DNA from 2 places in the Pseudarthrobacter defluvii genome. Region 2 is predicted to be linked to the other one. Evidence: riboswitches for the same ligand, from Rfam matches in the RefSeq annotation. Region 2 holds a riboswitch; the other holds the start of a gene.
What was found. Region 2 has a riboswitch for glycine ahead of gcvP (aminomethyl-transferring glycine dehydrogenase). Riboswitches for the same ligand answer to the same signal wherever they lie in the genome.
Positions count from the first base shown of each region.

Region 1: another riboswitch for glycine. It lies ahead of gcvP (aminomethyl-transferring glycine dehydrogenase); the one in region 2 lies ahead of gcvP (aminomethyl-transferring glycine dehydrogenase).

Region 1 covers NZ_CP066362.1:767,948-783,141, forward strand. Annotated here, with positions in the region: gene araB (ribulokinase) at 1-508, shown strand, start outside; gene JCQ34_RS03645 (L-ribulose-5-phosphate 4-epimerase) at 505-1,233, shown strand; gene araA (L-arabinose isomerase) at 1,261-2,781, shown strand; gene JCQ34_RS03655 (LacI family DNA-binding transcriptional regulator) at 2,788-3,786, shown strand; gene JCQ34_RS03660 (hypothetical protein) at 3,865-4,068, shown strand; gene JCQ34_RS03665 (DUF4193 domain-containing protein) at 4,161-4,463, shown strand; gene JCQ34_RS03670 (AMIN-like domain-containing (lipo)protein) at 4,636-5,181, shown strand; gene JCQ34_RS03675 (APC family permease) at 5,250-6,806, opposite strand; gene JCQ34_RS03680 (Dps family protein) at 7,029-7,508, shown strand; gene JCQ34_RS03685 (MFS transporter) at 7,608-9,164, opposite strand; gene JCQ34_RS03690 (TetR/AcrR family transcriptional regulator) at 9,249-9,785, shown strand; glycine riboswitch at 9,880-9,977, shown strand; gene gcvP (aminomethyl-transferring glycine dehydrogenase) at 10,167-13,013, shown strand; gene gcvT (glycine cleavage system aminomethyltransferase GcvT) at 13,025-14,173, shown strand; gene JCQ34_RS03705 (L-serine ammonia-lyase) at 14,635-15,194, shown strand, end outside.
Region 2 covers NZ_CP066362.1:380,448-395,641, forward strand. Annotated here, with positions in the region: gene JCQ34_RS01850 (glycoside hydrolase family 65 protein) at 1-304, shown strand, start outside; gene lipA (lipoyl synthase) at 315-1,328, opposite strand; gene JCQ34_RS01860 (L-serine ammonia-lyase) at 1,387-2,862, opposite strand; gene glyA (serine hydroxymethyltransferase) at 2,946-4,247, opposite strand; gene gcvH (glycine cleavage system protein GcvH) at 4,277-4,660, opposite strand; gene gcvT (glycine cleavage system aminomethyltransferase GcvT) at 4,889-6,022, opposite strand; gene gcvP (aminomethyl-transferring glycine dehydrogenase) at 6,034-8,895, opposite strand; glycine riboswitch at 9,056-9,156, opposite strand; glycine riboswitch at 9,447-9,545, shown strand; glycine riboswitch at 9,546-9,640, shown strand; gene cycA (D-serine/D-alanine/glycine transporter) at 9,692-11,224, shown strand; gene JCQ34_RS01890 (hypothetical protein) at 11,400-12,209, shown strand; gene JCQ34_RS01895 (LamB/YcsF family protein) at 12,193-12,942, shown strand; gene JCQ34_RS01900 (DUF445 domain-containing protein) at 13,075-14,436, opposite strand; gene JCQ34_RS01905 (glycerophosphodiester phosphodiesterase) at 14,486-15,194, shown strand, end outside.

The DNA.
Region 1 (15,194 bases), 390 kb from region 2:
GGGCCAGACCTTGGCCACCAGGCCCGAGGACACATACCGGGCGCTGCTTGAAGCCACGGCTTTCGGGACCCGCACCATCGTGGACGCCTTCCGCGACGCCGGCGTCCCGGTCAAGGAATTCATCGTGGCCGGCGGCCTGCTCAAGAACAAACTCCTTATGCAGATCTACGCGGACGCCACCGGCCTGCAGCTGTCCACCATCGGCTCGGAGCAGGGCCCGGCGCTGGGCTCGGCCATCCACGCCGCCGTGGCCGCGGGCGCCTACGCGGACATCCGCGAAGCTGCCGCCGCCATGGGTGCCGAACCCGGAGAGGTGTACACCCCGATACCGGAAAACGTGGCCGCCTACGACGAACTGTTCCAGGAGTACAAGGCGCTGCACGACTACTTCGGCCGCGGCAGCAACGACGTCATGCACCGGCTCAAGGCCATCCAGCGCAAAGCGGCACGGACTGACCTGCCGGGCACCGGCAACCCGCCGGCACCCGCTGTGGAGGTGTCCGCATGACCGCCGGCACCGGTGTAACCCCGGCGATCCTGCAAACCATTGCCCGGATCCGTGAGGAAGTGTGCGCGCTGCACGCCGAGCTGACCCGGTACGAACTGGTGGTCTGGACCGCGGGCAACGTTTCAGCCCGCGTACCCGGGACCGACCTCATGGTCATCAAGCCCTCCGGCGTCTCCTACCAGGACCTGACTCCGGAGCAGATGATTGTCACCGACCTGCACGGCACCCCGGTGCGGGGCACCAACGTCGGTGGCGGCGGGACCGTCGATTGGGGCAACCCGCCCCTGTCACCGTCCTCCGACACGGCCGCCCACGCCTACGTGTACCGGCACATGCCCGACGTGGGCGGGGTAGTGCACACCCACTCCACCTACGCCACCGCCTGGGCCGCCAGGGGAGAAGCCATCCCGTGCGTGCTGACCATGATGGGTGACGAGTTCGGCGGCGAGATTCCGGTGGGACCGTTCGCGCTGATCGGTGATGACTCGATCGGCCACGGCATCGTGGAGACGCTGAAGAACTCCAATTCGCCTGCCGTCCTGATGCAGAACCATGGCCCCTTCACCATCGGCAAGGACGCCCGGTCCGCCGTGAAGGCCGCCGTCATGTGCGAGGAAGTGGCCCGTACCGTCCATATTTCCCGGCAACTCGGCGAACCCCTGCCCATCAAACAGGACCACATCGACTCCCTCTACGCCCGCTACCAGAACGTTTACGGCCAATAGGGCCCCCAAACTTTCCCAGGAGAATTTATGAGCACCGCAGCAAACACCTCCCTCGACGGCTACGAGGTCTGGTTCCTCACCGGCAGCCAGCACCTTTACGGCGAGGAGGTCCTCAAGCAGGTGGCCGCCCAGTCACAGGAGATCGCCAACCAGCTCAACGCATCTTCCGCGGTGCCCGTGCGGATCGTGTGGAAGCCGGTCCTCACCGATTCCGACGCCATCCGCCGCACCGCGCTGGAGGCGAACTCGGATGATTCCGTGATCGGCGTGACGGCCTGGATGCACACCTTCAGCCCGGCCAAGATGTGGATCCAGGGACTTGACCTGCTGCGCAAGCCCCTGTTGCACCTGCACACGCAGGCCAACCGGGACCTGCCGTGGGCGGACATCGACTTCGACTTCATGAACCTGAACCAGGCCGCCCACGGCGACCGCGAGTTCGGGTACATCCAGTCCCGCCTGGGCATTGCCCGGAAGACCGTCGTCGGGCACGTCTCCAACCCCGAGGTCGGCCGCCAGGTGGGGTCCTGGCAGCGTGCCGCCGCGGGCTGGGCGGCCGTCCGCACGCTGAAGCTGACCCGCTTTGGCGACAACATGCGCAACGTCGCCGTCACCGAAGGTGACAAGACCGAGGCCGAGCTGCGCTTCGGCGTCGCGGTCAATACCTGGTCCGTCAACGAACTCGCCGACGCCGTGCACGGCGCTGCAGAGTCCGACGTCGACGCCCTGGTGGCGGAGTACGAGGACCTGTATGACGTGGTGCCGGAGCTCCGCGCAGGCGCGGCACGGCATGAATCGCTGCGGTACGGGGCCCGGATTGAACTGGGGCTGCGGTCCTTCCTGGAAGCCAATGGCTCCGCGGCGTTCACCACGTCCTTCGAGGATCTTGGTGCGCTCCGCCAGCTGCCCGGCCTGGCGGTGCAGCGGCTCATGGCTGCCGGCTACGGCTTCGGCGCCGAGGGTGACTGGAAGACCGCCATCCTGGTCCGCGCCGCCAAGGTGATGGGCGCCGGCCTGCCCGGTGGCGCATCGCTGATGGAGGACTACACCTACCACCTGGAGCCGGGGTCCGAGAAGATCCTCGGCGCCCACATGCTGGAAGTCTGCCCCTCCCTGACCGCGCAGAAGCCGCGGCTGGAAATCCACCCGCTGGGCATCGGCGGCAAGGAAGACCCGGTCCGCCTGGTGTTCGACGCCGATGCCTCCCCGGGCGTCGTCGTCGCCCTGTCCGACATGCGGGACCGCTTCCGCCTGGTGGCCAACGCCGTCGACGTCGTCCCCCTTGACCAGCCGCTGCCCAACCTGCCCGTGGCCCGCGCCCTGTGGGAGCCCAAGCCCGACTTCGCCACCTCGGCCGCCGCCTGGCTGACCGCCGGCGCCGCCCACCACACCGTCCTCTCCACCCAGGTGGGCATGGACGTGTTCGAGGACTTCGCCGAAATCGCCAAGACGGAGCTGCTCACCATCGACGAAGGCACCACCATCCGCCAGTTCAAGAAGGACCTGAACTGGAACGCGGCCTACTACAAGCTGGCCGGGGGGATCTGACCGGAAATGGTGCGGCGGCCGAGGCTTGAGGATGTGGCGGAGCTGGCCGGGGTCTCGCACCAGACCGTGTCACGGGTGGTCAACTGCCACCCGAATGTGAGCGCGGGGACCCGGGAGAAAGTGGAGGCGGCGATTGCCCAGCTGGGGTACCGCCGCAACTCCGCTGCCCGAAGCCTGGTCACCCGGCGCTCGCAGACCATCGGGGTCCTGGCCAGTGAACTGTCGCAGTACGGGCCTGCCAACACCCTGCTCGGGGTGGAACGCGCCGCGCGGGACGCTGGGTACTTCGTCAGCGTCGCTGCCTTGCGGGAGGTCAACCGCGATGCGATCCTGGCCGCCGTCCGGCACTTCCTGGACCAGTCGGTGGAAGGCATCGTGGTGATCGTTCCGCACCTGGAGATGCCGGCCGCCCTCGCGGAACTGCCTATCGGAGTGCCTGTGGTGGCCGTGGGGACCACAGGCACTGACGCCGTTGGCGGGGTCAAGGTGGACCAGCGCCGTGGGGCGGAACTGGCGGTGCGGCACCTCATCGGGCAGGGGCACGTCCGTATCGGGCACGTGGCGGGGCCCCAGGACTGGATCGACGCGGTGGCCCGTGCCGATGGCTGGCGGGGCGCCCTGGACGCGGCCGGCCTCGACGCCGATCTCATGATCGAGGGTGACTGGAGCGCCGGCAGCGGTTATGAGATAGGCCGCAAGGTGGCAGCCAGCCCCCGTGCCACTGCGCTGTTTGTAGGCAACGACCAGATGGCCCTGGGGGTCCTGCGGGCGTTGAATGAGGCAGGAATCAAGGTGCCGGAGGACGTCTCCGTGGTGGGCTTCGACGACCAGCCCGAAGCCGGCTACTTCAGCCCGCCCTTGACGGTGGTCCGGCAGGACTTCGAAGAACTGGGCCGGCGTTGCATGGACCTGATGCTCAGGGCACTGGACGGTGCGGAGGGACCGCAGACGCTGGTGGTGGAGCCCGAACTCGTCCTGCGCAGCAGCACCGCCCCGCCGGCCTGAAACTGCCGGCAGCGAAGTTAATCCGGGGGAGACCCCCGCGAAACGTGGCCACAACAATCGCTGCGTACGTTGGCAGGCATGACGGCTACCCTGCTCATCCGGCTCCGCGATTGGCTGCTGGACACGTTCACGTATGACTCCGAGTCCCTGGCCGGCGGCGCCATGGCTGACGCCACCCGCTGGGGCTGGCTGCCGGCCTTGAGCGGGGTGTCCGCAGGCGCGGAGCAGGCCCGCTCCGAGCATGCGCTGGCAGCACCCGAAACCAGCACGATGTCTGGTTAAACACACTATTGCGCCACTAGCGTGGTAATGCCCTAAACTGCTTCACTGAGGTGCCTGAAATGGCGCTGCGCAGCAACGAAAGTGAACACGCTATGGCTACCGATTACGATGCTCCACGCAAGCAGGAAGAAGAGTCGCCCGCTGACTCTCTCGAGGCCCTCCAGGCATCACGGAGCGGCAACGCGCAGACCGCGGTTATCGATGTCGACGAAAACGACACCGCTGAAGGTATCGACCTGCCCGGCGCCGACCTGTCCAACGAGGAACTGACCGTCATTGTGGTTCCCGAGCAGTCCGACGAGTTCACCTGCTCGTCGTGCTTCCTGGTCCGCCACCGGTCGCAGGTTGCCCGTGAAAAGAACGGCCTGAAGTACTGCCGCGACTGCGAAGGCTAAAAACTACTTCCTGGTTTTCCCGGCGCCGGCCACCCCTCGGGTGGCCGGCGCTTTTTGGTCCTGCGCTATCTATCTCCGGCCGCCGTCGTTATCAAAATGACCCCTCGTCTCCGGCAAGGAACACTCCTACGCTGGAATCATCCAATGGCTTTGAATCCTGGATGGCACAGCAATGAAAAAGTTCTCCATCTGGCTCGCAGCCGTCCTGCTGGCTGTAGGGCTGGGAATCGTGGTCCAGGGACCTGCCTCGGCGGCTCCCTACTGCGGGCTCACCTGGGGCTCGCTGGCAAAATCCGGGCAGGACACCGGTACCGCATCCGTTACCAATGTCCGCACGGGGCAGCACTACTGTTTCGACCGGCTGGTGGTGGACCTCAACGGCCCTGCGGTCGCCTATACCGTGCAGTATGTGCCGCGGATCGAGCAGGAGGGCTCGGGGCTTCCCGTTCCGGTGCGGGGCGGTGCGCGCCTGCACATCAGCATCAAGGCGCCCTCCTATGACGAGAACGGCAACGCCACCTACAGCCCCGCGGACAGGAATGAACTCAGCAACGTTTCCGGCTACCAGACCTTCCGCCAGGTAGTCTCCGCAGGAAGCTTTGAAGGATACACAAGCCTGGGCCTGGGCGTTCGGGCCCGCCTTCCGTTCCGGGTCTTCACCCTGGACGGTCCCGGCTCCGGCTCCCGGCTGGTCATAGACGTGGCGCACTTCTGGTGACCCATCCGTCGTCGTAAACAAAAAAGGTGCCGCGCCCCATCAGGGGCACGGCACCTTTCCTAAGGGGCTTACTCCGGAACCACCAGGGCGGGGGTGTCCCGCTTCAGGGTTTCACCGCGGAAGAAGCCGGGGTGGGTGCGGGACAGGACCAGCATGACGACGGCGCCCAGCGCCAGGATGCCGACGCCCAGGATGAACACCAGGCCCACGCCGAAGACCTCCGAGCCGCTGCCGAACTCCGGAGCCAGGCTGTCCATGGCGGTCTTGAAGAACACTACGAACAGGCCCACGCCACCGACCACCGGGCACACCAGCCGGAACAGGAAGTGGCGTGCGCTGTTGAAGAGGCTGTGGCGGAAGTACCAGGTGCAGGCGAGTGCGGTCAGGCCGTAGTAGAAGCAGATCATCAGGCCCAGGGCCAGGATGGTGTCGTTCAGGACGTTCTCGCTGACCACGTGCATTACGGCGTAGAACCCCGCCGAGATGATCCCGGCAGCGATGGTGGCGAAGCCCGGCGTCGCGAACTTCCTGCTGATCCGGCTGAACGGCTTCGGCAGGGCACCGTAGTGGGCCATGGCCAGCAGACTCCGCGACGGCGACATGAAGGTGGACTGGAGGGAGGCGGCAGAGCTGGAGAGCACGGCGAGGGACATCAGGATGGCGAAGGGGCCCATGATGGGGGAGGCCAACGCGGTGAAGATGTTCTCGTGGTTTTCGGCGTTGTTCAGGCCGTTGCCGGTATCTCCGACGCCGGCGAACATCATGGTGGCGATGCTGACCAGGAGGTAGATGGCAAGGACGATGACGGCCGTCAGGGTGCCTGCCACGCCGGCGGTCTTCTTGCCGTTGGCCGTCTCCTCATTGACGGTGAGGCAGACGTCCCAGCCCCAGTAGACGAAGATCGACAGGGAGATGCCGGCGGCAACCTGGCCGAAGGTTTCGATCTTGGTGACGTCGAACCAGTCCCAGCTGAACGGGATGGCCGTTTCCGAGGTGGACCAGTTGGCAAACGCCATACCCACGAACAGGCCGAGGACCAGCAGTTGGAAGCCCACCAGGCTGTACTGCACCAGCTTGGTGGTGTGCAGGCCGCGGTAGCTGACCCAGACGGCCAGCGCCACGAAGACGAAGCAGGTGATGACGTTCAGGGCCTTGTTGTCCGCCAGGTCTGCGAGCTCCGGGGAGCCGGTGAGCTGGGACAGGAAAAGGTAGAAGAAGTCGACGGCGACGCCGGCGAGGTTGGACAGCACGATGATGTTGGCCGCCAGCAGGCCCCAGCCGCCCATCCAGCCGACCCAGGGCCCGAAGGCCTTGGTCACCCAGGTGAAAGTAGTGCCGCTGTCCGGGGAGTCGGCGTTGAGTTCCCGGTAGGCGAGCGAGACCAGAATCATGGGGATGAACCCGATCAGGAAGATGACGGGCAGCTGGAGGCCGGCTTCATTGACGGTGGGACCCAGCGCGCTGGTGAGGGTGTAGGCGGGGGCAATGGTCGAAATGCCCAGGACGACGACGGCGAGGAGCCCGAGCTGCCCACCCTTGAGACCCTTGTCGCCGACGCCGTCCGCGGATGGGGCATGGGCGTGCGGGCCGGGTTTGGCCGTACTGGTGCGGATTGTCTCTGTCATGGCACCACTTTCTGGGAAGGCTGTGAGACGGAAGTCACTATATGAATGGCGTTCATTTAGTATGGGGGCGCCGACCGTGTGATGCAAGACGCAATATGAATCACATTCGTTTGTGACTCGTTTTCGAAATTAGTAAGCTCGCTGATGAATTGCCTGAAGGCCTGCCGCCGCGGTGTCCGCGGCTGGTAGCGTCGGGCGTATTGGACCACTTGAGGAGGATGCATGAAAGCTTCACCGACATTGACCAACAACCTGCAGGCTGTCCTTGCGGACCTGATCGAGCTCCACGTCCAGGGCAAGCAGGCGCACTGGAACATCGTGGGCACCAACTTCCGCGACCTCCACCTGCAGCTGGATGAAATCGTGGACGCTGCCCGCCAGTTCGCCGACGATACCGCCGAGCGGATGCGCGCCCTGCATGCGCTTCCGGACGGCCGCAGCTCCACCGTTGCCGAAACCACCAGCCTGGCCCAGTTCCCTGAAGGGCTGATCAGCACTGAAGATGCCATCGAGCGGATCGTCGCTGCCATGGAGGCTGCCGTGGGCACCATGCGCAAGGTTCATGACGAAGTGGATGAGGAGGACCCCACCTCCGCGGACCTCCTGCACGAATTCATCGCCCGGCTGGAGCAGTTCGCCTGGATGGTGCAGGCGGAAAACATGAAGCCCACTGCCAAGGTCACGGCTGCAGACTCAAAGTAGCGGTTGTTTCACGGAGCGCCCGGCGGCGAGGTATTCCTCCTCGACGCCGGGCGCTTTTGCCTGCCCGGCGGTCCGTTTCTGGACTCCCGCGGGCGTCCGCTACGCCGCTTTTGGCACTTTTCGCAGCACGACGGCCGCGAGGACTGCCGCCGTCGCCATCAGTACCAGCCCAATTGCCGCGGTCACGTGCACCCCCGAGTCGAACGCTGCAGCGGCGGCGTCCCTGAGGGCGCCGGCAAGCGGTGGCGGCAGCAGGTTGGCCGCCTCCACGGCGCCCGCCAGTGTCTCCCCGGCGTTGTGCAAGGTGGGCCCGGGCAGTATGCCCTCCAGCCCCGCAGGCAGCCGAAGGTTCTGCTGGTAGGAGGCGGTCAAAATGGATCCCAGGACGGCTGTCCCCAGCAGGGAACCCACCTCGTAGCCCGTTTCGGAAATTGCCGCGGCCGCCCCCGACTTCGCCGGCGGGGCGGCGCCCAGGATGAGGTCGTTGGAGATGGTCTCCGCCGTGCCCACGCCCAGCGCCAGGACCAGGAGGGCTGCCAGCAGCAGCGACGGGCCGCCGTCGTGGTTTCCGAACGTCACCATGCTGTAGCCGGCGGCGCTGAACGCCAGCCCCGCAGCCACCACGTACCCGGGCCGGACCTTGCGGACCAGCGGCACCACCACCAGGCCGGCCACCACTGTGGCCGCCAGCGCGGGGACCATGGCAACTCCCGCCCCGGAGGGGCTCATTCCTTCGAGGAGCTGCAGGTGCTGGGCGAGGAACAGGATGAACCCGTTGAAGGAAAACAGGGCCAGGATGTTGGCGGTTATGGCCATGCTGAACACCCTGTTGCGGAACAGGGACATGTCCAGCAGCGGGTGCTCCAGGCGCAGCTGCCGCTGCACGAACACGGCTCCCATGGCCAGGCCAAAGGCAATTGCCCCCAGCCCTGCTGCGCCCGGCCCCTCCGTGGCGACGGCCTTGATGCCGTACACCACGGGCACCATGACCAGCATGGAGAGCAGGATGCTCGGGATGTCCACCTTCCCCGGGGAGGGATCCCTGGACTCCGGGATCAGGGCCGGCCCCAGCGCCAGCAGGGGAACCATGAGGGGTACCGCTACAAGGAAGACCGCGCCCCACCAGAATTGCTCCACCAGCCAGCCGCCGGCAATCGGCCCGAGGGCGGCGCCGCCGGAGAATCCCGCAGCCCAGATGGCGACTGCCAGCCGCCGGCGGTTGGGCTCGGGAAAGATGTTGCGGATCAGCGACAGCGTGGACGGCATCAGCATGGCCCCGAAGAAGCCCAGGGCTGCGCGGCCGGCGATCAGCCACTCCGGCGTCGGTGCGAAGGCGGTGGCGGCCGAGAGTGCGGCGAAACCGATGCTGCCGATGACCAGGAGCCGCCGCCGGCCAATCCGGTCGCCGAAGCTTCCCATGGATACCAGCAGGCCGGCCAGCACCAGGGGATAGGCGTCCACGATCCACAGCAGCTGCACGCCGGACGGTTCCAGGGCGCGGGCGATGGCAGGCAGCGCGAATGTCAGCGCCGTGTTGTCCACGGCCACCAGGAGTACGGGAAACATCAGCAGCCCCAGCGCCACCCAGTCGCGCCACAGCTGCCGCGGGGCGTTCCCGTCCGTGCGTGAGGGCGCGGGGCTGGTGGAAGTCGTCATGGAATAACTATACCGTCCAGACGGTATAGTTTAAAACTCCTTCCGGTTCCGTCATACCGCCGTGGGAAGGGCATGATGGAAGGCATGCCCCGAAAGCCTGTAGCCCGCGAAGCGGTCCTTGATGCCTTCGAGTCCCTGTTGATCGAGGTGGGGGAGCGCGCCGCCACCCTTGACGCCGTCGCCCGGAAGGCCGGCGTGTCCAAGGGCGGCCTGCTCTACCACTTTCCCAACAAGGAAGCGCTCATCGCCGTTCTGCTGGACCGGCTGGACGGCCTGGCCCGGGAGGATGCCGACGCCATGGCCTCAGCCGGCGAAGGCGCCGCCGCTTACTTCATCCGTTCCTCGGTGTGGGCAGACACTCCGCTGGACAGGGCCATCGTTGCCGCCACAAGGCTTGCCGAGGTGGCGCATGAAGAGACGCGGCGCCGGTTCGCGGCCATCCAGCAGCGATGGCTGGACGAAATTGCGGCTGATGTTGGTCCGGGGCTGGCGAAGGCAGTCCTCTATATGGGTGACGGCCTGTACTTCAACGCCATGCTGTCGGTGGCGCCCGCTCCGGCGGGGGGAGCGGCCGCTGACGTGGAGGAACTCCTCGCCGCCCTGGAGCGGCTCCGCAGGTAGGATTTGCCATTTGCCGGGAGGGGCGGCGGCGTAGGACAATGGAGAGTTGTGAGGGCCGCCACCGGCCGTCATGACCCAACAAGTTAATAGCCTTTGATCTGCGGCGGGAGAGTTCTGCCGGAAGTACAGGCAGGCGCCGTAGGAGCAAATCCTCCCCAGGAATCTCGCAGGCCCCTGTACCGCCGCGGCGAGGCGCCTCTGGAAAGCAGCAGGCAGTTGTCCTTCCTCCCTTGGGAAGTGGAAGAACTGTTGTGCTCACCGACGGTGCAAGCGGGTCCTGCCAGGCAGGCAACGCGGAAACTCTCAGGTCCAATACAGAGCGGGGAGGAACCCGAATAGCTGTGGCGCACCCTGCGCCGCCTGAGTAAATGGAGTTCCTTCGTGTCGGTTACCCCAGCCTCCACCACCTTCGTAGACCGCCATATCGGCGCGCGCCGCCAGGCCGACGTCGAAACCATGCTCAAAGCCGTGGGCTACGACACCGTCGACTCCCTGGTGGACACGGCCGTTCCCAAGGTCATCCGCCAGGAAACCGCCCTCCGCCTCCAGGACGCCCTCAGCGAGGTTGAGGTCCTCACGGAGTTGCGCAAGCTCGCCGGCAAGAACAAGACCGCCGTCCAGTTGATCGGCCAGGGGTACTTCGACACCGTCACTCCGCCGGTGATTCGCCGCAACATCCTCGAGTCCCCGGCCTGGTACACCGCGTACACGCCTTACCAGCCTGAGATTTCCCAGGGCCGGCTTGAGGCCCTGCTGAACTTCCAGACCATGGTGCAGGACCTGGTTGGCCTGCCTATCGCCAACGCCTCGCTGCTGGATGAAGCAACTGCCGTCGCCGAGGCCGTCCTGCTGATGCGCCGTGCCAACAAGGCCAAGCCCGCTGCGGATGGCAAGACCGTCCTGGACATCGACGTCCTCCCGCAGACCATCGCCATCGTCAGGGGCCGCGCCGAGGCACTGGGCTTCGACGTTGAAGTGGCGGACCTTTCCCAGGGCCTGCCGGAGGGCGACATCAACGGCATCGTGCTCCAGCAGCCCGGCGCCTCCGGCCGGGTATGGGACCAGTCCGGCGTCATTGCCGCCGCAAAGGAACGCGGCGCCCTGGTCACCGTGGCCGCAGACCTGCTGGCCCTGACCCTGATCACCCCTCCGGGCGAGCAGGGGGCGGACATCGCCGTCGGCTCCGCCCAGCGCTTCGGTGTGCCGCTGTTCTTCGGCGGCCCGCACGCCGCCTACATGGCTGTCCGCAAGGGGCTGGAGCGTTCGCTGCCCGGCCGGCTGGTGGGCGTGTCCAAGGACGACGCAGGCGTTCCTGCCTACCGCCTGGCGCTGCAGACCCGCGAGCAGCACATCCGCCGCGAGAAGGCCACGTCCAACATCTGCACGGCGCAGGCGCTGCTGGCCATCGTCGCCTCCATGTACGCCCTGTACCACGGCCCGGACGGGCTGAAGGCCATTGCGGAAACGACTCACGGCCATGCCCGGGTGCTGGCGGCGTCGCTGGCAGCAGCCGGTGTGGAGGTCCTGCATGGGAGCTTCTTCGACACCCTAACCGTCCGCGTCCCCGGGCGCGCCGCGGGCATCGTTGCCGACGCTGAAGCGCGGGGCATCAACCTGCGCGGCGTCGACGCCGACACCGTGGGCATCTCGCTCGATGAAACCACGACGGCGGCCGTCGTCGCCCAGGTTGCCGACATCTTCGGCGCCTCCATTGCTGGGGGCGAGGGCTTCGGGCTGGAGGCCGCCGTTGAGCGCTCCTCCGGCTACCTGCAGCACCCGGTGTTCAACACGCACCGGTCCGAGACGCAGCTGCTGCGCTACATCCGGAAGCTCTCCGACCGTGACCTCGCCCTGGACCGCACCATGATCCCGCTGGGGTCGTGCACCATGAAGCTGAACGCCACCGCCGAGATGGAGGCCATTTCCTGGCCGGAGTTCGCCTCCATCCACCCGTTCGCCCCGGACTCCCAGACCGCTGGCTGGCGCGAACTGATCGCCGACCTGGAAGCGGACCTGACGGCCATTACCGGGTACGACCAGGTTTCCATCCAGCCCAACGCCGGATCCCAGGGTGAGCTCGCAGGCCTGCTGGCGATCCGCGGCTACCACCACTCCCGCGGCGATCAGCAGCGCAACGTCTGCCTGATCCCGGCCTCGGCCCACGGCACGAATGCTGCTTCCGCGGTCCTGGCAGGGATGAAGGTGGTCGTTGTAGCCACCGCAGCGGACGGCACCATCGACCACGAGGACCTGACGGCCAAGATCGAAGCGAACAAGGACGCCCTGTCCTGCATCATGATCACCTACCCCTCCACCCACGGCGTGTACGACGGCGACGTCCGCGACGTGTGCGACGCCATCCACGCCGCCGGCGGCCAGGTATACATCGACGGCGCCAACCTGAACGCGCTCGTCGGGCTGGCCCAGCCGGGCAAGTTCGGCGGCGACGTCTCGCACCTGAACCTGCACAAGACCTTCTGCATCCCGCACGGCGGCGGCGGACCCGGCGTGGGCCCGGTCGCAGCCAAGGCACACCTGGCACCATTCATGCCGGGCGACGCCAACAAGGCCGCCCATGAGGAAGGCCACGGGGTGGCGATCTCGGCGTCCCGGTTCGGTTCCGCCGGTGTGCTGCCGATCTCCTGGGCGTACGTGAAGCTGATGGGCGGCGAGGGCCTGACCGAGGCCACCAAGTCCGCGCTCCTCGCAGCCAACTACGTGGCCGCGAGGCTGAACGAGTTTTACCCGGTTCTCTACACCGGCGAGGGCGGCCTGGTGGCGCACGAGTGCATCCTGGACCTGCGTGAACTCACCGCCCGCACCGGTGTGACCGCCGAGGACGTGGCCAAGCGCCTTATCGACTTCGGCTTCCACGCCCCCACCCTGGCATTCCCGGTCGCAGGAACCCTGATGGTGGAGCCCACCGAGTCCGAGGACCTGGCCGAGATCGATCGCTTCATCGAGGCGATGATCACGATCCGCGAGGAAATCGACCAGGTGGCCAACGGGGACTTTGCCGTTGCCGACTCACCGCTGCGCCGCGCACCCCACACTGCCGCCGCCGTCGTCAGCTCCGACTGGGACCGTGCCTACCCGCGCGAGCAGGCCGCGTTCCCCGCCCACCACAAGCAGGACAAGTATTTCCCGCCGGTGGGCCGGATCGACGGCGCCGCCGGAGACCGTAACCTGATCTGCTCCTGCCCGCCGCTCTCCGAGTTCGAGAACTGAGGCCTGCCGCCATGACTGAGAAATACACAGCGTTGTACGACGAGCACAAGAAGCTGGGCGCGTCGTTCACCGACTTCGGTGGCTGGCAGATGCCGCTCAAGTACAGCTCCGAGCTGGCCGAACACCACGCGGTCCGCAAGGCTGCAGGCCTGTTCGACCTCTCCCACATGGGCGAGGTCTGGGTGACCGGACGGGACGCCGGCGCGTTCCTGGACTACGCCCTGGTGGGGAAGATCTCCGCCATGGCGGTGGGCAAGGCCAAGTACTCGCTGATCTGCAATGAGGACGGCGGGATCATCGACGACCTCATCACCTATCGGCGTCCCGCTTCGCAGGACGGCACCGACGTCTTCCTGGTGGTGCCCAATGCCGGCAATGCCGCCGTGGTGGCTGCAGCACTGCAGGAGCGTGCCGCAGGGTTCGATGTGGTGGTTGATGATGCTTCGGCGCGGACCTCCCTGGTCGCGGTGCAGGGGCCCAAGGCCCAGGAACTCCTGCTCCGCCTGGTTCCGGCCGCCCAGCACCCCCTGGTGACGGCACTGAAGTACTACGCCGCCGTCGAGGTTCCCTTCCTGGTAAGCGGGGCGGGCAAGGAGCTCCTGCTCGCCCGTACCGGATACACCGGCGAGGACGGGTTCGAAATCTTTGTGGACAACCACGATGCCGCCGCGCTGTGGCAGGCACTGATCGCCATCGCCGACGAAGCGGAACTGACCCCCGCCGGCCTCGCCTCCCGCGACTCCCTCCGGCTCGAGGCAGGGATGCCACTGTACGGCAACGAACTGTCCCTGCAGGGTGACCCGTTCGCCGCCCGCCTGGGTCCCGTCGTCGCACTCTCCAAGGAAGGCGACTTCGTGGGCAAAGCCGCCCTGGCAGCCAAAAAGGCGGCCGGCGCCGGCAGCACCTCCGGCCGCCGCCTCGTGGGGCTCAAAGGCCAGGGCCGCCGCGCCGGCCGCGCGCACTACCCCGTGCTCAAGGACGGTGCCACGGTCGGCGAAGTGACCTCCGGCCAGCCGTCGCCCACCCTCGGCTACCCCATCGCCATGGCCTACGTCGACGTCGAACACTCGGCACCCGGCACGGCCCTGGACATCGATCTCCGCGGCAACGCAGAGCCTTTCGAAGTCGTCGACCTCCCGTTCTACAAGCGACTCAAGTAGTCCCTTGGGGCTCGGCCGTGGTCACCTCCGGGACCGGCGGACCGGACATTTTCACGCGTGCGTTGGGCCCACGCCGTCAGGGTTCCCTGGCCGAGCTTGCGAGGCTAGGGAGACGGTGGGGAGCACGCTTTCGAAAAGTCCGGCTCCGCCGGCCCTCGTGCGGAAGTTGCGGTTGTGCGAGGACAGTGTCAGGTCTTACAGGACGCGAGTGGGTGAGGACTACGTGCGTGTTTCTCTTTCCCCGGCACTCATGAGCGTTGTCGGCCCGCTCGTTGCCTTCCTGCCCCGGCGCTCTGGTGCCGTGTCCTCGGAGTGGGCGGGGCATCCGGCAGCGTGCGTCTAAGGGAGCGTCACGTCCGCTTAGCGGGCGTCTACGCGACCGAGCACGCAGAGGATGTCCTGCCCGCTCCACCCAACCACCCAGAGTTCCAAGAACGCAGTTCTAGTTAGGAAAACCCGTCATGGCTGTTGGTGTCTTTGACCTTTTTTCGATCGGTATTGGTCCGTCGTCTTCGCATACTGTGGGGCCGATGCGGGCTGCTGCTGTTTTTGCCGAGGAGTTGGTGGGGTCCGGGGTGCTGGGTTCCGTGGGGTCGTTGCGGGTGGATTTGTATGGGTCCCTCGCGGCGACGGGGCATGGGCATGGGACGATGACGGCGATCCTGTTGGGGTTGGAGGGGTTTCATCCGGAGTTGATCCTGCCGGCGGAGGTGGAGGAGCGGCTGGCTTCGATCGCGGAGACCGGGGTCCTGAACCTGGCCGGGGCGGTGGAGGCTTCCGGTGGCGGTGTGCCGTTGCCGTACGGGGTGGAGGATATGGTGCTGCGGCCGTTGACGGTGTTGCCGCGGCATACGAACGGGATGACGTTCACCGTCTCTGATGCGGGCGGGGAGGTGCTGCATGCGGCGACGTTCTTCTCGGTCGGTGGCGGGTTCATCGTCCGGGAGGGTGGGGAGGATGCCGCGCAGCAGGAACTGGATGCGTCCAAGGAGGAGTTGCCGTTGCCGTTCCGGACCGCTGC
Region 2 (15,194 bases):
CGCTGGCATGCGCGACCAGGGCCCGGTGCCGTACTTCGATCCCCGCCTGCCCGCCGAATGGGACGGACTGGCCTTCCACCTGAAGATCCGGGGGCGCCTGCTGCTGGTCCAGCTCGCCGCCGGTTCCATCACTCTCACGGTGCAGGAGGGTGAGTCGCTGGAGGTGGACGTCCGCGGCCAGCTCCTCACGGTGGGGGCAGGGCCCGTGCAGGTACCGCTTGAACCGGTCGTGGAGCCGGAGCCCACGGTTTTCCCCAGCGGACTGCCGACGGCGAGCATCCCGGTGGTGCGCGGGAACAGCTGACGTTGCGCTGCTAGCCCGCCAGGAGGGTGGCGGCTTCCTGGCGGGTGGTGCCGGAGTCCTGGATGCCGTCGGCGATGTGGGCGAGTTCAGCGGGGATGTCGCGGCCTTTTTTGCGCATGGCGGTGGCCCAGAGGCGCCCGGCGCGGTAGGAGGATCGGACCAGGGGGCCGGACATGACGCCGAGGAACCCGATTTCTTCGGCTTCGTGCTGGAGGTCGACGAATTCCTGGGGCTTGACCCAGCGGTCCACGGGCAGGTGCCGCTCACTGGGGCGCAGGTATTGGGTGATGGTGATCAGGTCGCACCCTGCCTGGTGGAGGTCTCGGAGGGCTTCGGAGATTTCCCCGCGAGTTTCGCCCATGCCCAGGATGAGGTTGGATTTGGTGACCATCCCGTGGTTGCGGCCCTGGGTGATGACGTCCAGGGAGCGGTCGTAGCGGAACGCGGGGCGGATGCGCTTGAAGATCCGGGGGACGGTTTCGACGTTGTGGGCGAAGACTTCGGGTTTGGAGTCGCAGATCGCTTTGATGTGGTCGGGGTTGCCGGAGAAGTCGGGGATGAGCAGTTCGACGCCGGTGCCGGGGTTCAGTTCGTGGATCTTGCGGACGGTTTCGGCGTAGAGCCAGACGCCTTCGTCCTCGAGGTCATCGCGGGCCACGCCGGTGACGGTGGCGTAGCGCAGCTGCATGGACTGGACGGAGCGGGCCACCTTGGTGGGTTCGAACCGGTCCAGGGGTGAGGGTTTGCCGGTGTCGATCTGGCAGAAGTCGCAGCGGCGGGTGCATTCGGACCCGCCGATCAGGAACGTGGCTTCCTTGTCTTCCCAGCATTCGAAGATGTTGGGGCAGCCGGCTTCCTCGCAGACGGTGTGCAGGCCTTCCTTTTTCACCAGGTTCTTCAGCCCGACGAACTCCGGGCCCATCTGGACCTTGGCCTTGATCCACTCCGGCTTGCGCTCCACCGGAACCGCAGCATTGCGCTGCTCGATCCGCAGCATCTTCCGGCCTTCAGGTGCCAATGTCATGGTCTTGTTTCCTTTGTTCGGTGGTTTTGCCGTTGGCTGAGCGTGTCGGGAACCGGTGTCAGCATTCGACGACGTTGACGGCGAGGCCGCCCATGGCGGTTTCCTTGTATTTGTCGCTCATGTCTTTGCCGGTTTCGCGCATGGTGATGATGACTTCGTCGAGGGAAACCCGGTGGGTGCCGTCGCCCCAGAGGGCCATTTTCGCGGCGTTGATCGCTTTCGCGGCGGCGATCGCGTTCCGTTCGATGCACGGGACCTGGACCAGCCCGCCGATCGGGTCACAGGTCAGGCCCAGGTTGTGTTCCATCGCGATTTCGGCCGCGTTTTCCACCTGCGCCGGGGTGCCGCCCATGACCTCCGCCAGGCCGGCGGCGGCCATCGAGGACGCGGACCCGACCTCGCCCTGGCAGCCGACCTCTGCCCCGGAGATCGAGGCCTGTTCCTTGTACAGCACCCCGACCGCGCCGGCGGCGAGCAGGAACCGCACCACCACACCGTCCCGGTCAGCCTGGGTGGCCTGGTCCATGCCGGGGGCGAAGTGCAGCGCGTAGTACAGCACCGCGGGGATGATCCCGGCCGCCCCGTTCGTCGGCGCGGTGACCACCCGCCCGCCGGAAGCGTTCTCCTCGTTCACCGCCAACGCCACCAAGTTAACCCACTCCTGCCAATACCGTGGATCGTGCCGGCCCGCGTCCCAGGCCGCGTCCTGGTCCTCGCTGTTGTCCTGGTCCTCCAGGCCGTCGGCGCATTCCTTCTTCAGCCGGTCGTACCAGTCCGGGGCCCGGCGGCGGACCTTCAACCCGCCCGGCAGCACCCCGTCCCGCTTCAGGGACGTGGCCACGCAGTTTTCCATCACCGACCAGATCTGCAGCAGCCCGGCCCGGATCTCCCCCTCATCCCGGGAGGCCAGCTCGTTCCTGAACATCACATCGGCGATGCCCAGCCCGGTCACCGCGCAGTGCTCCAACAGCTCAGCAGCGGTCCGGAACGGCAACGGCAACTCCTCCTTGGACGCATCCAGTTCCTGCTGCGCGGCATCCTCCCCACCCTCCCGGACGATGAACCCGCCACCGACCGAGAAGAACGTCGCCGCATGCAGCACCTCCCCGCCCGCATCAGAGACGGTGAACGTCATCCCGTTCGTATGCCGCGGCAACACCGTCAACGGCCGCAGCACCATATCCTCCACCCCGTACGGCAACGGCACACCGCCACCGGAAGCCTCCACCGCCCCGGCCAGGTTCAGGACCCCGGTCTCCGCGATCGAAGCCAGCCGCTCCTCCACCTCCGCCGGCAGGATCAACTCCGGATGAAACCCCTCCAACCCCAACAGGACCGCCGTCATCGTCCCATGCCCATGCCCCGTCGCCGCCAGGGACCCATACAAATCCACCCGCAACGACCCCACGGAACCCAGCACCCCGGACCCCACCAACTCCTCGGCAAAAACAGCAGCAGCCCGCATCGGCCCCACAGTATGCGAAGACGACGGACCAATACCGATCGAAAAAAGGTCAAAGACACCAACAGCCATGCGGGGATTCCTAACTAAAAATTACGATCGGAGCGGGTTTCGACGGGCTCAACCACCTCTGGCTGAGCCCGTCGAAACCAAGTTCAGGACAGCGGTGCGATGCCCGGGTAGAGCGGGTGGGCTGCGGCGAGTGCTTCGACGCGGTGACGCAGACCGGAAAGGTCGGCATCGGCGTCGGCGATTAATGCCTCGGCGATGATGTCCGCAACCTCGCGGAAGGCGTCCTCGCCGAAGCCACGGGTGGCCAGGGCGGGGGTGCCGATGCGCAGGCCCGACGTCACCATCGGAGGACGTGGGTCGAAGGGGACTGCATTGCGGTTGACGGTGATATCGATTGCCGCGAGTCGGTCTTCGGCCTGCTGTCCGTTGAGCGCGCAGTTCCGCAGGTCCACGAGGACCAGGTGCACATCCGTGCCTCCGGACACCACGCTGATGCCCTTGGCCGTGACGTCGGGCTGGACCAGGCGCTGGGCCAGGATGCGGGCACCTGCGAGGACCCGCTCCTGCCGCTCACGGAACTCCTCGGAGGCGGCGATCTTGAACGCCACAGCCTTGCCGGCGATCACGTGCTCCAGCGGCCCGCCCTGCTGCCCCGGGAACACGGCGGAGTTGATCTTCTTGGCAACGTCGGGGTCGTTGGACAGGATGATGCCGCCGCGCGGACCGGCAAGGGTCTTGTGCGTGGTGGAGGTGGTGACATGGGCATGCGGGACCGGCGACGGGTGCAGGCCCGCGGCCACCAGCCCGGCGAAGTGCGCCATGTCCACCATCAGATAGGCACCAACGGAGTCCGCGATCCGCCGGAACTCAGCGAAGTCCAGCTGCCTTGCGTAGGCCGACCAGCCAGCCACGATCAGCTGCGGCTTGTGCTCCTGCGCCAGCCGCTCCACTTCCGCCATGTCGATGGTGTGGGTGTCCTCACGGACCTGGTACGGCACCACGTTGTACAGCTTCCCGGAGAAGTTGATCTTCATGCCGTGGGTTAGGTGGCCGCCGTGGGCAAGGTTCAGGCCCATGATGGTGTCACCGGGCTTGATCAGTGCGTGCATCACCGAGGCGTTTGCCTGCGCGCCGGAGTGCGGCTGGACGTTGGCGAACTCCGCGCCGAACAGGGCTTTCACCCGGTCGATGGCGAGCTGCTCGATAACGTCCACGTGCTCGCAGCCGCCATAGTAGCGCTTGCCGGGGTAGCCCTCGGCGTACTTGTTGGTCAGTACCGAGCCCTGCGCCTGCATTACGGCTGCGGCAGTGTGGTTCTCGGAAGCGATCATTTCCAGGCCGTCGCGCTGGCGGCCCAGTTCGTCGTCGATCTTTGCCGCGATCTCGGGGTCCAGGACGGACAGGTCGGCGTTCAGGCTGGGGGAGACCACCTGCTCGAAGGCCATGGTTGTACCGGTGCCTGCGGCCGCGGCGCTCACAGTTCGCCGCCGTTTGCCGCAGCGTATTCCTCAGCGGACAGCAGCGGGCCTTCCTCGGTGACGGCCACCTTGAAGAGCCAGCCGGCGCCGTAAGGGTCGCTGTTGATGAGTGCGGGGTCGGACACCACGGCGTCGTTGATCTCGGTGACCTCACCGGTGACGGGCGCGTAGAGGTCGGACACGGACTTGGTGGATTCCACCTCGCCGCAGGTCTCGCCGGCGGTCACGGTAGAACCCACCTCGGGCAGATCCACGTACACAATGTCGCCCAGGGCATCGGCGGCCACGGCGGAAATACCAATCCCCGCAGGCCCGGACCCGTCAACAGCAACCCATTCATGCTCGGCGGAGTACTTCAGTTCAGCTACAACGTTGCTCATAATTTTTCCTATTGTTCGTGTGTGAAAAGTGAGAGAGCGTCCGCACTAAACCCGCCAAAAGTGAGCGGGCGTCGGTCTAAAACCCACCAAAAGTGAGCGGGCGTCAGGCCCCTGCGGGCCGGCCTCCGGCAGCATGCGTCTAAGGGAGCGTCACGTCCGCCCAGCGGGCGTCTACGCGACCGAGCATGCAGAGGAGGGCGGCCCGTTGGGCCAACCAGCCGCGCCGGCCTACTTTTGGCGACGGTAGAACGGCAGGGCTACTACTTCGAAGCGTTCGGGCTTGCCGCGGAGGTCTACGTCCAGGACGGTGCCGGGCTCGGCGAATTCGACGTCGACGTAGGCCATTGCGATGGGGTAGCCGAGGGTGGGCGACGGCTGGCCGGAGGTCACTTCGCCAACGAGGGTGCCGTCCTTGAGGACAGGGTAGTGGCCGCGGGCGGCGCGGCGTCCGGCGCCCTTGAGGCCCACGAGCTTCTGACCGATGGTGGAGCCGACGCCGGCAGCCTTGATGGCGGCCAGGGCTTCCTTTCCCACGAAGTCGCTTTCCTTGGCCAGCGACACCACCGGGCCCAGCCCAGCCGCGTAGGCGTTCACGTGGCGGGAGAGCTCGTTGCCGTAGAGCGGCATGCCTGCTTCAAGGCGGAGGGAATCACGGGCTGCGAGGCCGGCGGGGACCAGGCCATGTCCTTCCCCGGCTTCCAGCAGTGCTTCCCACAGCGCGGGCGCGTCCAGATTGGGAACGTAGATTTCGAACCCGTCCTCGCCGGTGTAACCGGTCCGGGCCACGAGCAGGTCGCGGACGGCACCCCCGAAGCTGACGCCCACTTCAACTGCGGCGTAGTACTTCAGATCCGTGACCAGGGCGTGCTGTTCTGCGGGAACCAGCTGCAGCAGGATGGCCTCGGCGGCGGGACCCTGGACGGCGATGAGGGAAGTTTCCACGGAGGCATCTTCAACGGTCACGTCGAAGTTGGCGGCGCGTTCCTGCAAGGCATCGGCCACCACCTTCGCGTTGCCCGCATTCGGCACCACGAGGAACTTGTCATCAGCCCTGCGGTAGGTGATGAGGTCGTCGATGATGCCGCCGTCGGCGTCACAGATCAAGGAGTACTTGGCCTTCCCGACGGCGACCGCGGACAACTTGCCGGCAAGGGCGTAGTCCAGGATCGCGGCAGCGTCCGGCCCGGTCACCCAGACCTCGCCCATGTGGGAGAGGTCGAACAGGCCGGCAGCCTTGCGCACGGCGTGGTGTTCGGCGAGCTCGGAGTTGTACTTGAGCGGCATCTGCCAGCCACCGAAGTCCGTGAAGGAGGCCCCGGCCTTCTTGTGCTGCTCGTAGAGAGCGGTGTAGTTCTCAGTCATTGGGTGAGTCCTTAGTTTTCGAAGTCTTCAAGCGGCGGGCAGGAGCAGATCAGGTTCCGGTCGCCGGCGGCGCCGTCGATCCGTCCCACCGGCGGGAAGTACTTGTCCTGCCGCAGCGAGGGCACGGGGAACACGGCCTGTTCGCGCGGGTAGGCGCGGTCCCAGTCGGAACTGACGACGGCGGCAGCCGTGTGGGGTGCGTTGCGCACCGGGGATGCCTCCAGGGAGAAGTCCCCGGCAGCAACCTGCTCAATCTCGGCGTGGATGGTTATCATGGCGTCGATGAAGCGGTCGATTTCCGCGAGGTCCTCGGACTCGGTGGGCTCCACCATCAGCGTCCCGGCGACAGGGAACGCCAGGGTGGGGGCGTGGAAGCCAAAGTCGATCAGCCGCTTGGCCACGTCCTCGGCGGTCACTCCAGTCCTGGCGGTGAGTTCACGCAGGTCCAGGATGCACTCGTGCGCCACCAGACCGCCTTCACCGGTGTAGAGGACCGGGTAAAACTCGTTCAGCCGGGTGGCGACATAGTTTGCAGCCAGCAGCGCGGACTTGGTGGCCTCGGTCAGGCCCTCCCCGCCCATCAGCTTCACGTAGGCCCAGGAGATGGGCAGCACGCCGGCCGAACCGAACCGCGAGGCTGAAATGGCAACGCCGTGTCCCTCCACTGCGCCCCCGGAAGAAGCGTTGTTGGCGTCGCCCGGCATGAATGGTGCTAGGTGGGCCTTGGCAGCAACAGGGCCAACACCGGGTCCGCCGCCGCCGTGCGGGATGCAGAAGGTCTTGTGCAGGTTCAGGTGGGACACGTCGCCGCCGAACTTGCCCGGCTGGGCCAGCCCAACGAGCGCGTTCAGGTTGGCACCGTCCACGTATACCTGGCCGCCGGCGGCGTGCACGGCGTCGCAGACCTCACGGACGTCGCCGTCGTACACGCCATGGGTGGACGGGTAGGTGATCATGATGCAGGACAGAACATCCTTGTGCGCCTCGATCTTGGCCGTCAGGTCCTCGTGGTCGATGGTGCCGTCAGATGCAGTGGCCACGACAACCACCTTCATCCCTGCCAGGACGGCGGAGGCGGCGTTGGTGCCGTGCGCCGAAGCCGGGATCAGGCAGACGTTGCGCTGCTGGTCACCGCGGGAGTGGTGGTAGCCGCGGATCGCCAGCAGGCCTGCGAGCTCGCCCTGGGATCCGGCGTTGGGCTGGATGGAAACCTGGTCGTACCCGGTAATCTCGGCCAGGTCTGATTCAAGACCAGCAATCAGTTCGCGCCAGCCCTCGGTCTGGGAGTCCGGGGCGAACGGGTGGATGGAGGCGAACTCCGGCCAGGAGATGGCTTCCATTTCCGCGGTGGCGTTCAGCTTCATGGTGCACGAACCCAGCGGGATCATGGTGCGGTCCAAGGCCAGGTCCCGGTCCGACAGCTTCCGGATGTAGCGCAGCAGCTGCGTCTCGGACCGGTGCGTGTTGAACACCGGGTGCTCCAGGTAGCCGGAGGTGCGCAGGACCGATTCAGGCAGTTCGAAGCCTTCGGCGTCGCCCACCGGACCCGCGCCAAAGGCGACCGCGACGGCGGACAGCGTTGCCGCCGTCGTCGTCTCGTCCAGGGAGACGCCCACCGTGTCCTGGTCGACAAAGCGCAGGTTAATGCCGCGGGCTTCAGCGGCGGTGATCACCTTGGCGGCCTTGCCCGGGACGCGCACGGTGAGGGTGTCGAAGAAGGAATCGGTGACCAGTTCACGGCCCATGGACGCGAGGGCGGTGGCCAGGACGCGTGCCTTGTGGTGGACGCCTTCGGCGATGGCCTTCAGTCCATCCGGGCCGTGGTAAACCGCGTAGAAGGAGGAAACGATGGCCAGCAATGCCTGCGCGGTGCAAATGTTGGACGTGGCCTTCTCGCGGCGGATGTGCTGCTCGCGGGTCTGCAAAGCCAGCCGGTAGGCAGGGGCGCCGGCGTTGTCCTTGGAGACGCCCACCAAGCGGCCGGGGAGCGAGCGTTCCATGCCCTTCTGGACGGCCATGTAGGCGGCGTGCGGCCCCCCAAAAAACAGCGGCACGCCAAAGCGCTGGGTGGAGCCGACAGCGATGTCGGCGCCCTGCTCGCCCGGAGGGGTGATCAGGGTCAGGGCCAGCAGGTCAGCTGCCACGGTGACCAGGGCGCCGCGGTCCTTGGCGGCGCTGATGACTTTGGACTGGTCCCATACCCGGCCGGAAACCCCGGGCTGCTGCAGGACGACGCCGTTGATGGCACCTTCCGGCAGGCCCTTGGAGAGATCCGCCACTTCAACTTCGAAGCCCAGCGCCTCCGCGCGGCCCTTCACGATGGCGATGGTCTGGGGGAGGCAGTCAGCGTCGAGGAGAGTCCTGCCGTCCTTGGCGTCTTTGTTCTTATTGGCACGCCGCATCAGGAGCACGGCCTCGGCCACCGCGGTGGCCTCGTCCAGCAGTGAGGCGTTGGCCACCGGGAGTGCCGTGAGGTCCTGGACCATGGTCTGGAAGTTCAGCAGCGCCTCGAGGCGGCCCTGGGAAATCTCGGGCTGGTACGGGGTGTAGGCCGTGTACCAGGCTGGGGACTCAAGGATGCTGCGGCGGATCACCGGCGGAGTGACCGTGTCGAAGTACCCCTGGCCGATCAATTGGACGGCGGTCTTGTTCTTGCCGGCGAGCTTGCGCAACTCCGTGAGGACCTCAACCTCGCTGAGGGCGTCCTGGAGGCGGAGGGCGGTTTCCTGCCGAATGGAGGCCGGGACGGCAACGTCCACCAGGCCGTCCACGCTGTCGTAGCCCACGGCCTTGAGCATGGTTTCGACGTCGGCCTGGCGGCGCGCGCCGATATGGCGGTCAACAAACGATGTTGGAAGCGATTGAATCGTCATGAGGAACTCCAGTTCTGGCCGGCCGAAGGTGGCACGGCGTGGGATGGGTTCCTCCCCGCTCTGTATTGGACCTGAGAGATTCCGCGTTGCCTGCTCTTGGCAGGGGGCCGCTTGCACCGTCGGTGAACCAGGCAAAAGCCCGGTTGCTTTCCAGAGTCGCCTCGCCATGACGGTACGTGGGCCTGAGAGATTCCTGGGGAGGATTTGCTCCTACGGCGCCTGCCCGGTGTTTCGCCGGGAGGACTCTCCCGTCACAGCTCGAAAGGCTTATTCAAATGTGGGTGATTCGGCTCACAAGGTATCGGGATATGCGGCCGGTGGCAAATCGCGGGCTCCTGAAGCGGGTCAGATACAGGAAGATGACAGGGCCTTGCTCCGCTTGTGTCGGGAAGGGTTTGACATTGCATCGTGACGGACACCACACTGATCCCCGGGATTGGCGCCGTCTGCGGCTGGCTCAGCGTATCCGGAGCAGTCCGACTGCCGGCGCCCGTCCCGACGCATGACCGCTGCGGCCCTTACGGGCTGCGGTTTCCAACTGAACATGCCTTCGACCTGCGGCGGGAGAGCCTTGCCGGGTACATTTAGCAGGCGCCGTAGGAGCAAACCCTCCCCAGGAAACTCTCAGGCCCACGTACCGCCGCGGACAGGCAACTCTGGAAAGCAGCCAGGCATGCCCTGGCTCACCGACGGTGCAAGCGGCTTGGGCTGCGGAAACTCTCAGGTTCCCTACAGAGCGGGGAGGAACCAAATCTTTTGCGGTACCCAAAATGCCGCTTTACCGATGGAGTTCCTCATGGCGATTCATCCCCCCACGTCCAACGGCGAACCAGCGCGCAACGGCGCGCGCACGGCGGTCCGCAGCGAGCCTCCCCACCTGGAACGGCAGCTGACCAACCGCCATATCCAGCTCATTGCCATCGGCGGCGCGATCGGCACCGGCCTCTTCATGGGCTCCGGCAAAACCATTTCCGCGGCCGGCCCGTCCGTGATCTTCGTGTACATGATCATCGGGTTCATGCTCTTCTTCGTCATGCGCGCCATGGGCGAACTGCTGCTGAGCAACCTGAACTACAAGTCCTTCAGCGACTTCGCTGCGGACCTCCTGGGGCCGTGGGCCGGCTTCTTCACCGGCTGGACGTACTGGTTCTGCTGGGTAATCACCGGCATCGCGGACGTTATCGCCATCGCCGGCTACTCCAAGGAACTGTGGCCGGCGCTGCCGCTCTGGATCCCTGGCCTGGCCACCATCGGCATCCTGCTCCTGCTGAACCTCGCCACGGTCAAGGCCTTCGGCGAGACCGAGTTCTGGTTCGCCCTCATCAAGATTGTCGCCATCGCTGCGCTCATCATCGTGGGCCTTTTCATGATTTTCACCGGCTTCCAGTCCGACACGGGCACGGCCAGCTTCACCAACCTGTGGAGCCACGGCGGGTTCTTCCCCAACGAATTCATGGGCTTCGTAGCCGGATTCCAGATCGCCGTGTTCGCCTTCGTCGGCATTGAACTGGTGGGCACCACCGCCGCCGAGGCCAAGAACCCGGAGAAGACCCTGCCCAAGGCCATCAACGCCATCCCGGTCCGCGTACTCCTGTTCTACGTGGGCGCGCTGGTCATCCTGATGGCCGTCACCCCGTGGACCCAGTTCGCCGCTGGCCACAGCCCCTTCATCGGCATGTTCTCCCTGGCCGGCCTCGGCGCCGCGGCCACCGTGGTCAACCTGGTGGTCCTCACCTCGGCCATGTCCTCCGCCAACTCCGGCATCTACTCCACGTCCCGCATGGTCTTCGGCCTTGCCCAGGAGGGCGACGCGCCGGGCATCTTCAGCCGCCTGTCCACGAGGAAGGTGCCCAGCAACGCCCTGCGCCTGTCCTGCGTGCTGCTGCTCTCCGGCGTCGTCCTCATGTACGCCGGCCAGGACGTTGGCAAGGCGTTCGAAATGGTGACCACAGTGTCCGCCGTCTGCTTCATCTTCGTCTGGTCGATCATCCTGGCCAGCTACATCTCGTTCCGTCGCCGCCGCCCCCATCTGCACGCGGCGTCGAACTTTAAGATGCCAGGCGGCACCCCCGCGGTCTGGGTGGTCTACGCGTTCTTCGCGTTCGTCCTCTGGGCGCTGACCACCCAACCGGACACCCTCATCGCCTTGTTGGTGACGCCCACCTGGTTCGTCGTCCTTGGCGTGGCCTGGGCCGTCCTGCGGCGCCGACCCGCACACCTTGCCCGCTTCGAGGTCTTCCGCGCCGAGCTTCGCAATGACGCCGCGGTGGCAGCCGGACGGAGCGCCGCCGGGGTGTCCGCCGAAGAGGTAGAGCAGGCCAGGAAGTAACGGCCGACGGCGGGCTGCCGGGCAGGTGCGTTGGATCCAATGATGGGTCCGGCCTGCCAAGGTAGCCCGCCCGCCGGTGCCGGGCGCGGAAGTTAAGCATACTTAGTGTTTATCCACATAGGATGGAAAGAGCACGGCAGCCTCCCGCTGCAGGTCGATTTGAATGAAGGTGACCATGGCCCGGCGCAGCAATCCCGCACTTCGTATCGCACAGGAAACCGCCCACAGAACCATGTTCGACTCCGACGGCAAGCCCAAGCCCGGCGTCCACAACATGCTTCTGAAGGCGGTGCAGATCCAGCGGCCGCTGGTGGTTGGCTACATCCGGCGGCTCCAAAAGAAGCACCCCCGCGCAACGGCTGCCCAGTTGGCGGACATCGCCGAGCGCGACTACCTGCGTGCTGTCGCCGGTGGCGGCGCCGTGGTGGGCGCTACCGCCGTCGTACCCGGTGTTGGCACTGTGGCGTCGCTGGGACTGTCCGCCGCCGCCACCGTGGGCTTCCTGGAAGCAACGGCACTGTACGCAACCTCGCTGGCCGAACTTCACGGCATCCGCCTCACCAACCCGGAGAAGGCCGGCACCATGGTCATGGCCATCATGCTCGGCGAGGAGGGTACCGCCCTGCTGGGAACGCTGAGTGGCCAGGCCTCCGGCAGCGGCAACAGCGCCGCCAATAACTGGGGCAATGTGCTTTCCAAGTCGATGGTGGGGCCGGGCTTCGGCAGTGTACGCAAGCGTATCCAGCACGCCTTCCTCAAGAACCTGCTCAAGCGGCAGGGTACTGCCCTGTTCGGCAGGGCGCTCCCGTTCGGCATAGGGGCCGTTGTGGGAGGAGCCGGTAACCTCGTGATGGGCCGTGCGGTGGCCAAGAATGCCCGTGAGGCGTTCGGGCCGATGCCGGACACCATTCCCGGGGAGCTGACCGCAGCTGCCGGGCCGGACCACCTGACGCTGGAAGGCAACATACTTGGATCTCAACGCTGACGTAGGCCAATCATTCGGCTCCTGGACGGCAGGAGGCGACCCGGCCATGTTCCAGCTGATCACCAGCGCCAACGTGGCCTGCGGCCTGCACGCGGGCGACCCCGTCACCATGCTGGACAGCTGCCGCGCAGCGTACGAACTCGATGTCACCGTGGGGGCGCACCTCGGCTACCGCGACCTGGCGGGCTATGGGCAGCGCGCGCTGGGGATGGGTTTCGACGAGCTGTTCGGCGATGTGCTGTACCAGTTAGGGGCGCTCGACGGCGTCGCGCATGCCGTGGGTGCCTCGGTGGACTACGTGAAAGCACATGGAGCGCTGTACGACGCACTGATTTCCGACGCCGAGCAGGCGTCGGCCGTGGTTGCGGCAGTGAATGCCTATGACCCGGGCCTTCCCATTTTGGGTTTCCCGGGCTCCGAGCTGGTGAAGCAGGCCAAGGAAGCCGGGAACCCGGTCTTCGTCGAGGCCTTCGCCGACCGGGCGTACCTCGCCGACGGCAGCCTGGTGCCGCTTTCCGAGGAGGACGCAGTCCTGCACGACATTGACGTGGTGGTTGAGCGCGCCGTCCGGCTGGCAACGCAAGGGGAAGTGATCGCCGTGGACGGGACGGTGGTCAAGGTCCGGCCGGACTCCCTGCGCTTGCAGGGCGGCAGCCCTGGAGCGCTGGAAATGGCGGCCCGCATCCGTGCTGGGCTTGAGGCCGCAGGCGTGGAGCTGGAGGCCTTCGCCTAGGGGCGTGGTGCCGGACTGACCGGGCCGCCCGCCGTCGTCGTAAGCCTTCTCGCTGCGCACGTTCCTTTATGCACCTCAAATGCGGGGGTCGAAAAGGAATGTGCGCAGCGCCGGAATTTATCCGCGGCGAAATCACCCAAAAATCAGCTGTGCCACCGTGAAAATCGCCAGGCCCGCCAGGGACCCCACCACTGTGCCGTTGATGCGGATGAACTGCAGGTCCTTGCCCACCTGGAGCTCGATCTTCTGCGAGGTCTCTTCGGCGTCCCAGCGCGCAACCGTGTCCGTGATGACCCCGGCGATGTCTGAACGGTAGGTCCGGACCAGGTAGCCTGCGGCGTCACCGATCCAGGCGTTGACCTTCCCGGCCAGCTCGGGATCGTCCACCAGCCGCGACCCGAAATCACGCACCGCTGCCTTGAACTTGACGGTGAGCTCGCTGTCCGGATCGTCCACGGCACCCAGCAAAGCGTTCTTCACGGTGCCCCACGTCCGGGACGCCAGCTCGCGCACCTCGGGGTCGCCCAGCACCTGGGCCTTGATGTCCTCGGCGCGCGCAATCATCGCGGGATCATGCTGAAGGTCCTGGGCGAGATCGTTGAGGTACTTGTCGATCGACTGCCGCACCTGGTGCCTGGGGTCCGCCTGGACGGCGCGCACGAACTTGAGGATCTCGAGGTAGACCTTGTCGCCCACCAGCCCGTCCACGAACTGCGGAACCCAGGTGGGGGAGCGGTCGGACACCAGGCGGGTCACTGTCTGGTGATTGTCGTCCACCCAGTCAGCGGCACGGTCCACCAACAGGTCCACCAGCGTGTGGTGGTGCCCGTCATGGAAAATCCGCTCCGCCAGTCTGCCCACCGGAGGTCCCCATGGCGGAGTGAGCAGGTGCTTGCGCACCATTCCCTCGATGACGGCCTGGACGTCGTCGTCATTCAACACCTTGAACGCGCCGCGGATCAGCGCTGCACCCTCCTTGGCCACTCGGTCCGCGCCGGCGGGTGCAGAAAGCCATTGACCTGCCCGGCGTGCAATGTTGACGCTCGCCAGCTTGTCCTGGACCACCTGTTCGGACAGGAAGTTGGTTTCCACGAATTCGCCCAGGGAAGCGCCGATCTGGTCCTTCCGCCGCGGAATGATGGCTGTGTGCGGAATCTTGATGCCCATGGGGTACTTGAACAGGGCCGTTACCGCGAACCAGTCGGCCAGCGCACCCACCATGCCGCCTTCCGCGGCCGCGCGCACGTACTGCAGCCACGGATAGTCCTTTTGCAGGGCAAACGCGAAGACAAAAATCACCGCCATGGCAATAAGCAGGCTCAGTGCCAGCAGCTTCATCTTCCGCAGCGCTGCCGCCTTTTCGGCGTCACCGGCACCAAGCTGGCCGCGTACGACGGCGCCTGCCGCCCTGGTGCCGGACCTCGCCTGCTGCGCTGGTTCGGCGGGTGCTTCCTGCGTGGTTGGCCCGGTAGTTGCCTCAGAGTTCACCTGCATGTGCCAAGCCTAGCCCCGAAGGCGGGGGCCGGTCGGCTACCGTGTGAGCATGACAACTGACGAGTCAGTGCCGCCGCGGCCGCTGGTCTTTGCCCACCGCGGTTCAAGCGGCGCCTATGCCGAACACACCCGCGCCGCCTATTTGCAGGCCCTGGCCGACGGCGCCGACGGGGTGGAGTGCGATGTCCACCTGACCCGGGACCAGCACGTCGTCCTGTTGCACGACGCCAACCTGGACCGCACCTCGGACGGAACCGGTCCGGTGGCGGAACGGACGCTGCGGGAGCTGCAGCAGCTGGACTTCTCCTCCTGGAAGGGAGCCCGCATCCCGGAAGCATATGGGGCACGCTCGGAACAGCTCCTCACGCTTCCGGAGCTTCTGGACATTCTCCGGGGAGCGGGCCGGCCCATGAAGCTGGCCATCGAGCTAAAGCACCCCAGCCCGTACCAGCTCAAACTTGAGGACCGGGTGTTGGAGGTGCTCCGCAGCGAGGGCTGGGACCCGCAAAGCTCCACGGTGGACAACGTGGCTGTAACCTTCATGAGTTTCAACCCCGATTCCGTCCGGCACCTGCTCCTTTCCGTCCCGCCGCAATACATCTGCCAGCTCGTGGACGACCTCACCATCCATGAGATCCGTGGCGGGCTGGGCGTGGGACCACTTACCGGGGGCGCCATCGCCAACCTGATGAAGGCCACGCAGCTGGAGGGGGAACGCATCCTGGACGACCGGGAAGTTGGCATGGCCGGCCCCGGCA